Regions from separate parts of the Mesorhizobium sp. CA6 genome, predicted to be linked through region 1. Evidence: predicted binding sites of a transcription regulator. Region 1 holds the regulator's gene; the other holds the start of a gene.
The links. The regulator LexA, encoded in region 1, represses DNA repair genes until DNA is damaged. The targets are predictions, from matches to a motif close to TGTTCNNNNTGTGTTCNG.
Positions count from the first base shown of each region.

Region 1 (4,776 bases):
CATCGGCGGTTCCGAGGGCGAGATCGCGGCGGCGCTGATCGTCGGCGTTCGTGCTGGCATTCCGGAAGCCATCAACGAGTCGATGCGACGGACCGGCATCTACCACATCATTTCGATCTCCGGCCTGCATATGGCGCTGGTCGCCGGCACGATCATGGTGCTTTTGCGCGGCGCCTTCGCGCTGTTTCCGGACTTCTCGTCGCGCCGGCCGGTGAAGAAATATGCCGCTGGCATCGCGCTGGCGTCGATCGCCGCCTATCTCGTGATCTCCGGCATCGTGGTGGCGGCCGAGCGAAGCTTCATCATGCTTGGCGTGATGCTGGTCGCCGTGCTTTTCGACCGCGCGGCGCTGACCATGCGCAACCTGGCGATCTCTGCCATCGCCGTCATCCTGGTCTCGCCGCATGAAGTGGTCGGCCCGAGCTTCCAGATGTCCTTCGCCGCCACCGCCGCCCTGGTCGGCGCCTATGCCGGCTTTGCCGACTATCGCGCCGGCAAAACGACCGCGCCGCCGGCAAAGCGTTCGTTTCTCGGGTTCTTATCGCGAAAACTGGCGATTGGAGCGGGTGGCGCCGCCGTGACGTCGCTCATCGCGGGCAGCGCAACATTGTTGTTTGCCATCTGGCACTTCCAGCGGGTGTCGCCGCTCAGCCTGCTGGCCAATCTGGCGGTCATGCCGATCGTCTCATTGGTCGTCATGCCGTTCGCCGTGCTGAGCGCGCTGGCCATGCCCTTCGGCTTAGACGGTCCCTTCCTCTTTGTCATGGGCAAAGGCCTGACGGCGATGATCGCCATTTCGGCATGGATTTCCGAGCGCTCACCGGTCGACGCCGTGGGGCTGATCTCGATCCAGTCGGTGCTGCTGGCGACGGTCGCGCTGGTCATCGCGACCATGGCTACCACTTGGCTGAGGCTTGCCGCCGTACCTTTCGCGCTCGCTGCGCTGCTGGCCATTCCGCACGTCCGCACACCGGACGTGCTTATCTCGGAGGATGCGCATCTGGTGGCGATGCCGATCGGCGGCGGCGAGCTTGCCGTCAATCGCGAACGCTCCAACGAGTTCACCACCGACAACTGGAAACGGGCGCTGAAAGCCGAGGAGATCGTGCCGCCAGAAAGGTTCGCCAAAGATACGCTGGACATTGCCGATCCCGCCGACCTGCCGCCCGGCTCGCCCTTCTATTGCAGCGGCGATCTCTGCATCGGTCGGCATCCTTCCGGCGCGATCGTCGCGCTCGCCGAGACCCGCGACACCGCCCGGCCGGCCTGCGGCTTCGCCGACCTCATCGTCATCAACGACGCCACGGCCTATAACCCGTGCCGCGATCCGCGTGTGCTCGTCGTCACCAAGCGGCAGCTGGCGCGCGACGGCAGCGCCGCCGTTTTCTTCGATCCGCAATCGGCAACCGCGCGGCCAACCGTCCGCTACGCGGTCGTAGAACCATACCGACCCTGGCACGAGCAGCGGAAATACACGCGCGAGGCGAGGGGACTGGCGCCCTATAAGCAGCCGGAAAAACCAGCCGCCGCACCGGCCCAATAGATTGTCGTTCGGGCGAAGAAGGCCGGGCAGTTCTGCTCAGTAGCGGCGGATAAGTCCGACGAGCTTGCCCTGAACCTTGACCCGATCCGGTCCGAAGATCCGGGTCTCATAGGCCGGGTTGGCGGCCTCGAGCGCGATCGAGGCACCCTTGCGGCGGAAACGCTTAAGCGTCGCCTCCTCATCGTCGACCAGCGCCACCACGATCTCACCCGGGCTTGCCGTGTTCGCATTGCGGATGATGACGGTGTCGCCGTCGAAGATGCCGGCCTCGATCATCGAGTCGCCCTTGACCTCCAACGCGTAATGCTCGCCGCCCATGATCATGTCCGGCGGCACCGAGATCGAATGCGTCTGGTGCTGGATGGCGTCAATCGGCACGCCGGCGGCGATGCGGCCCATCACCGGAATGGATACGGCCGCCGCGGCCTCGTCGTCATTGCTTGGCGTCGGGGTGCGTGATGGAGTCGTCGGCTTGATCTGGCGACTGAGATTGCCTTGGCCGCCCTGGATGACGCTCGGCGAAAACTTCTTCGCGGCATTCAGGCCAGGCGCGATCGAGTCGGGCAGGCGCAGCACTTCCAGCGCGCGCGCCCGATTCGGCAGCCGGCGAATGAAGCCGCGTTCTTCCAGCGCCGTGATCAGCCGGTGGATGCCGGACTTGGAGGCAAGGTCGAGCGCCTCCTTCATCTCATCGAATGATGGAGGAATCCCGCTCTCCTTCAGGCGTTCATGGATGAACATCAGGAGTTCATGTTGTTTGCGCGTCAGCATCGGCGGCCCCCACGGGTTCTGAAACCAGAATCAGAAAAACAAACCCAGAACAAACACTATCTGTTCCAGTTGTGTTCCGCAACCGTTTAAAGTTTAGTGAATTTGTTAAGGCTGCCGAAACAATGTCGCATCCGGTGACGGCCGGCTGCCCCTCCTGGGGCAGCGGCATTGATTCCGCTCGATTTTGGAGTTCCCCTTAAGCTGAAATACAACCCGACACGATCACGAAGCCGTGGTTGGGATCACGTCGGCTCGTACCGTAAGCGCGTGGCACCGTGAACGAAACGAACCCAAAATGCCAACCTTGGCGAAGTTCCGATCCGCAGTCTTCGCCGTCTATGGACCAGCTAACATAGGACCAAAGGTTCTTGCCCTGTCGCCGAGGGTGGTGAGACAACCCCCTTGGCCAGATCGAAATGGAGGCGGCAGCACAATGAGGGGAATTCCTGATCTCGCCGAAGTCGAGGCGATGGATGCCGCGGATCCGCTGCGCGCGACGCGCGATCGCTTCGTCTTGCCGGAAGGCGTCCTATATCTCGACGGCAATTCGCTGGGCGCTGCTTCGATCGACGCCTTCAGCGAGATCGAGACTGCCACGAGGCAGGAATGGGCGCGGGATCTCATCCGCGCCTGGAACACCGCCGGCTGGTTCGATATGCCCATCGAGCTAGGTGACCAGCTAGGACGGCTGATCGGCGCGAAACCCGGCCAGACGGTCGTTTGCGACACGACTTCGATCAATATCTACAAGGTCCTGCATGCGGCACTTGCAATGCGGCCCGAGCGTTCGGTGATTGTTGCCGAGGGCGACAGCTTTCCGACCGACCTCTACATGGCGGAAGGGGTCGCATCGACGCGGTCCGGCACGGTGCTGCGGCTCGAATGCGCAGATGCCCCGACGATTGAGGAACTGGTTGACGATCGCGTCGCGGTCATCCTGGTCAACCACGTCAACTACAAATCCGGCCGGCTGCGCGACATGGCGGCGCTCACCCGCAAGGCTCATGAAGCCGGTGCGCTGATCGTCTGGGACCTCTGCCACACGGCGGGTGCGCTGCCGGTGGATCTCGACGGCTCGAATGCCGATTTCGCCATCGGCTGCACCTACAAGTATCTCAATGGCGGGCCGGGCTCGCCAGCCTTCATCTACGCCGCGAACCGCCATCACCGCGACATTCGCCAGCCGCTCAGCGGCTGGTGGGGCCATGCCCGGCCTTTCGCGTTCGAGCAGGGCTACGCTGCGGGCACGGGCATCCGGCGGTTCCTGTGCGGAACGCAGCCGGTGCTGTCGATGCGCGCGCTGAAAGGGGCGCTGGATCTCTGGAACGATGTCGACATGAGGGCCGTGCGGAGAAAAAGCGTCGCGCTGACGGACCTGTTCATCCGGCTTGTCGAGGCCAGATGCGGCGGCTTCGGTCTTGAGCTGGAGAGCCCGCGCTCAGGCGCCGAGCGCGGCAGCCAGGTCTCGTTCGCACATCCGCATGGCTACCAGGTGATGCGTGCCTTAATCGAGCGCGGCGTGATCGGCGATTTCCGCGCGCCATCCACCATTCGTTTCGGCTTCACGCCGCTTTATGTCGGCTACCGCGATGTCTGGAATGCAGTCGAGGTGCTGCAGGACATCCTGCGCACTGGCGTCTGGCAAGACGCGCGCTTTGCCGTCAAAACAACCGTTACCTGACTTTAAATCGGCGATGCCGAACAAATGATCTGATCGCGGAGATACCGTTGCTGGGACATCGTATTGTCGACTGGGATGACGCTTATGCAAATGGCGCCAATATCGCCGGCGGCGACCGCTGGCCGGCGGCGTGGGATGGGCCGGCGCGGGCATTCCGCGAAAGGCTGCAGTCAGAGGGCAGGGCGCGGCTCGATGTTATCTACGGCGAAGCGCCGCGCAATCGCTTCGACCTGTTTCTCCCGTCTGCGGCGCCAAAGGGGCTCGTTGTGTTCATCCACGGCGGCTATTGGATGGAGTCGGACAAGAGCTCCTGGTCGCATCTGGCTGGAGGCGCGCTCGGCCGCGGCTTTGCCGTCGCCATGCCCTCCTACACGCTGTGCCCGCAGACCAGGATCAGCGGCATAGTCGGCGAGGCCGCGGCAGCGATCGAGAAGGCGGCGGCCATGGTCGATGGTCCGCTGATGCTGACCGGGCACTCGGCCGGCGGGCATCTCGCGAGCCGAATGGTGACCACGGTCTCACCGCTATCATCCGATGTGGCGCGGCGCATACGCAAGGTCGTTTCGATTTCAGGCCTGCACGACCTTCGGCCGCTGATGTTCACAGCGCTGAACGAGACCCTGAACATCGACGAGCCGGAAGCGCGGAGCGAAAGCCCGGCATTGTTGCGGCCTCGACAGGGAGCCTGCATCACCTGCTGGGCCGGCGGCGGCGAGCGTGCGGAATTCCTGCGCCAGAGCGCGTTGCTCGCCAACATCTGGACCGGGCTCGGCGCCTCCAC
Region 1 is NZ_JAIUHI010000012.1:143,685-148,460, reverse strand. Features, by position in the region: gene LB526_RS19400 (ComEC/Rec2 family competence protein) at 1-1,543, shown strand, start outside; gene lexA (transcriptional repressor LexA) at 1,580-2,314, opposite strand; gene kynU (kynureninase) at 2,748-3,995, shown strand; gene LB526_RS19385 (alpha/beta hydrolase) at 4,043-4,776, shown strand, end outside.

Region 2 (4,776 bases), on a different contig from region 1:
CAGAAGATAGATTGGCCTTTTAGCGATAGCTCTTGTGCCTGTCCAGAAACACGGAAAACAGGCGTGTCGCTCAAAACTGCGCAAGCGGTTTTGGGAAAACGACAGGCACAAGCATGGACCAAAGCGCATTGCCTGAATTCATTGCAGCGCGACGCGCTTTGGGCCGATCGGCGGACGAGCGGCGGCTCAGCCCCGCCCGCACAATGCAAAACCGCCGGCACGAAGGCCGGCGGTTCGGGTTACGCAATACAAGAACTCGATTACATAAGCATAAGGCGATAAACCAGGATTGCGGCCGAACTCCGGCTAAGCCAACCAACTATCCTCGGGCGCCTGCGGATCGCCCCGGAGCGCAAAATCCCAGGTAAACGCACTTTACAGGGCGCCGGCTTCATCCTCGAAACCGTCGTCGCCGCCTTCGGAGCCGCCATTCTCGAGGAATTTCTCGGCGATCAGTCCGGCATTCTGGCGCAACGCAAGCTCGACCTCACGCGCCGTATCAGGATTGTCGCGCAGGAACAGTTTTGCGTTCTCGCGACCTTGGCCGAGGCGCTGGGAATTGTAGGAGAACCAGGCGCCCGACTTCTCGATGACGCCGGCCTTGACGCCGAGATCGATCAGCTCGCCTGTCTTCGACACGCCCTCGCCATACATGATGTCGAACTCGACCACCTTGAAGGGCGGGGCCAGCTTGTTCTTCACCACCTTGACGCGGGTCTGGTTGCCGACGACCTCGTCACGGTCCTTGACCGAGCCGATGCGGCGGATGTCGAGGCGCACCGAGGCGTAGAATTTCAGCGCGTTGCCGCCGGTGGTCGTCTCGGGCGAGCCGAACATGACGCCGATCTTCATGCGGATCTGGTTGATGAAGATGACCATGGTGTTGGAACGCGAGATCGAGGCGGTCAGCTTGCGCAGCGCCTGGCTCATCAGGCGAGCCTGAAGACCGGGCAGCGAATCGCCCATCTCGCCTTCGATTTCAGCGCGCGGCGTCAGTGCCGCCACCGAGTCGACGACCAGCACGTCGATGGCGCCCGAACGCACCAGCGTGTCGCAGATCTCCAACGCCTGCTCGCCGGTGTCGGGCTGCGAGATCAAAAGGTTCTCGAGGTCGACGCCAAGCTTGCGGGCATAGACCGGATCGAGCGCGTGCTCGGCATCGACGAAGGCGCAGATACCGCCCTTCTTCTGGGCTTCCGCCACCGTGTGCAGCGCCAGCGTCGTCTTGCCCGAGCTTTCCGGCCCGTAGATCTCGATGATGCGGCCGCGCGGCAGGCCGCCGACGCCGAGCGCGATGTCGAGGCCGAGCGAGCCGGTCGGCACGGTTTCGATCTCGACCACCTGCTCGTTGGCGCCGAGCCGCATGATCGAGCCCTTACCGAACGCGCGCTCGATTTGCGACAGCGCCGCGTCCAGAGCCTTTGATTTGTCCACTGCCTTATCCTCTACAAGCCGCAAAGAATTCTGAGCCATGATACATCACCCCTTGGTCGTCAATGAAGGCCGGACAATCCGTGATCCCTGCTTGTTTTGTACCTTTTTTGTTCTCATTTGGCAAGGGGCAACAAATATCTGAAAAATAATCAATATCTGGATTTGTTCTATTTTTGTCTCACCAGGGCTGGTGCGGAGTGCAACCACCGGTCCAGAAGAGATTTCGATACCCGGCCGTCCGAATCGCAACCCCGATTGCAGGGCGACCTGAGGAAACCTAGAGCAATTGCGGTGCGTGCCGGCTTTCCGTCCAGGATAAAGACTTAGAGCAGTTCAGCGATTCCGTGAAACGCTGAACCGCTCTAGTGTGCGCGGCCGCACGATCAACGAAAGTCATCGACCCGAAATGCCGATATCCCCAACAATCCTGGCGCTTGGCGGCGCCCATATCGACCGGCGCGGCCAGGTCTCGGGCGTCTATGTGCCCGCGGCTTCGAATCCCGGCGTCATGCGCGAAGACGTCGGCGGCGTGGTTTTCAACGCGCTGCGCAGCGTGGTGAAGCGCGGCGTGTCGGCCTCGCTGATCTCGGTGCGTGGCGGTGACGCTGCGGCGGACACGGTCGCCTCGGCGATCGACAACGCCGGGATAAAAGACCTTTCGGTGGTGTTCCTCGACCGCACGACGCCGAGCTACACGGCGCTGATCGATGCCGAAGGCGAGTTGATCGTCGGGCTTGCCGACATGGCGCTCTACGACCTTGCCTTCCCCAAACAAATAAGGCGCGCCAAGGTGCGCGAGGCGATCGCCGCCACCGACGCCATCCTGTGCGACGCCAACCTGCCGACGGCCGCGCTGGAGCGTCTGCTGGCGCTTGCCGGCGGCCGGCCGGTCTTCGCCATCGCCGTCTCGCCGGCCAAGGTCGTCCGCCTGGCGCCGCTGCTCGACAACCTGTCGCTGCTCTTCATGAACCGCCGCGAGGCCGCCGCGCTGGTCGGCGCGGCGCCATCCGGCGAAACGCTCGTCGACGCGCTCCGGCGGGCTGGCCTGAACGCCGGCGTGGTCACGTCCGGCAGCGCTCCGGTGCTGGGCTTCGACGATACCGGCATCTTCGAGATCGACCCGCCCGCGCCGCGCAAGGTGGCCGACGTGACCGGCGCCGGCGACGCCTTGACCGGCGCAACCGTCGCCGCCTTGCTGCGCGGCCTGCCGCTGCGCGCAGCACTACGCGAAGGCCTTGCCGCGGCGATGCTCGCCATAGAGAGCCCGCAGGCCGTGCCGTCCTTCACGATCGCCACCTTCACGCAGGCGCTTGCCCTTGTGCCGGAGCCGCGGGAAGTGGCATAGGGCCACCACTGCCGAAGCAATCCCTTCGGATCGGAGACAGCCATGACACCTGACACCGCCCGCCCCTTCGTCGATATCCATCCGCCGGTGGCCGAGGCGCTTGCCGCCGGCCGGCCCGTGGTGGCGCTGGAAAGCACCATCATCACCCACGGCATGCCCTACCCCGACAATGGCGCAATGGCTGCCAAGGTCGAGCAGATCATCATCGACTGCGGCGCGGTACCGGCAACGATCGCCGTGGTCGACGGCCGCATCAAGATCGGCCTCTCCGACGGCGAGCGCGAATCGCTTGCCATGACGGGCGACGCCATGAAGCTGTCGCGCGCCGATCTCGGCTTCGCGGTCGCTCAAACGCGCACCGGCGGCACCACGGTTGCGGCGACCATGATCGCCGCGCATATGGCCGGCATAAAAGTGTTCGCCACCGGCGGCATTGGCGGCGTCCACAAGGGCGCTGAGAAAAGCTTCGATATCTCGGCCGACCTCGACGAATTGGCGCGCACGCCGGTCATCGTCGTCTCGGCCGGCGCCAAGGCGATTCTCGACATCGAAAAGACGCTGGAAGTGCTGGAAACGCGCGGCGTACCGGTTATCGGCCATGGCTGCGAGACGATGCCCGCCTTCTGGTCGAGGCAGTCGCCCTTCCGCGCACCGCTGACCCTTCATGCGCCGGAAGACATCGCGCATTTCTACCGAACGCGCCAAGCGCTGGGCCTGGGCGGCGGCATCCTCGTCGCCAACCCGGTGCCGCAGAATGACGAAATCCCGGCCGCCGAGATGGACGGCTACATCCAGGCCGCGCAAAAGGCGGCCGAGGCGCTCAACGTCACCGGCAAGGCGGTGACACCGTTCCTGCTGTCGAAGATCCTGGAGCTGACCGGCGGCCGCAGCCTCAAGACCAACATCGCGCTGGTCGAGAACAATGCGCGGCTGGCGGCGGAGATCGCCAAGGCGTTGTAGGCACGCGCGGCGAAGGCCCCCCTCACCCGGATTGCGTCCCCGCCCTTCGTCCCGCTTCATAAGCCCGCCGCGCCCACACCGCCATTTCGTCCGGATCGTCGAAGGCCTCGTCGGGAATGCTCCAATAGGGCATCGCCACCTCCTTGCCGTGGCGCGAGCCGGTATAGGTCCATTGCTTGCAGCCGGCGGCTTCGAAGTCGGGAATTGTTTCCTCGTCCGCCTTGAGCATCAGCTCGCCGCGTACGACGACCGCGACGATGACGCCGTCGCAATAGATGCCCTTGCCGCCGAACAGTTTTCGGATGGCGATCGGTCCAAGGCTTTCGAACAGTTCTTCAAGACGCGCATTATCCATGCCGCGATCATCTCATCCGTCATCGGCCTTGTCATCGCCGCAACCAAAAGCATGCTGACAGGTTGAAACCTGGAAACGGAGTTCCCGCCATGCCTGTCCTGCTCAAAGGCTCCTGCCGCTGCGGCGCCGTCCGCTTCGAGGTGGAGAGCCACACGCCCGTGCCGTTCATGCTCTGCTACTGCTCGATCTGCCGCAAGCAGCAGGGCGGCGGCGGGTTCGCCATCAATCTCGGCGCCGACTACGAGACGCTTGATATCAGGGGCAAGCGCAGCCTCGGCGTCTATCGCGCCGAAATCGAGGATGACGAGCATCCGCATTGCGAGGTCTCGACCGGCGAGCGCAATTTCTGCAGGAAATGCGGCGCAGCACTCTGGCTCTACGACCCGACCTGGCCGGAGCTCGTGCATCCCTTCGCCTCGGCGATCGACAGCGACCTGCCGGCACCGCCGGAAAAGGTGCATCTGATGCTGAAATACAAGGCGAACTGGGTCGAGCCGGTCGTCGGCAAGAACGACAAGGTATTCGACGTCTATCCGGAGGAATCGATCGCCGACTGGCACAAGCGGACAGGGATGTGGGTGGATTAGCGAGAGGAGGCCGAAATGAACCTCACGACGCACAAGAAGTTCAAAGGCGATCGTTTGATGCCTTGGGGCAAGGGCACGGTCGTCTCGGACGCCAA
Region 2 is NZ_JAIUHI010000008.1:55,378-60,153, forward strand. Features, by position in the region: gene recA (recombinase RecA) at 376-1,473, opposite strand; gene LB526_RS13835 (carbohydrate kinase family protein) at 1,841-2,779, shown strand; gene LB526_RS13840 (pseudouridine-5'-phosphate glycosidase) at 2,822-3,739, shown strand; gene LB526_RS13845 (TfoX/Sxy family protein) at 3,762-4,094, opposite strand; gene LB526_RS13850 (GFA family protein) at 4,184-4,681, shown strand; gene LB526_RS13855 (RidA family protein) at 4,697-4,776, shown strand, end outside.
Region 2: LB526_RS13835 (carbohydrate kinase family protein) is a predicted target of LexA. The motif match lies at 1,598-1,615, and genes of this name have one in related genera.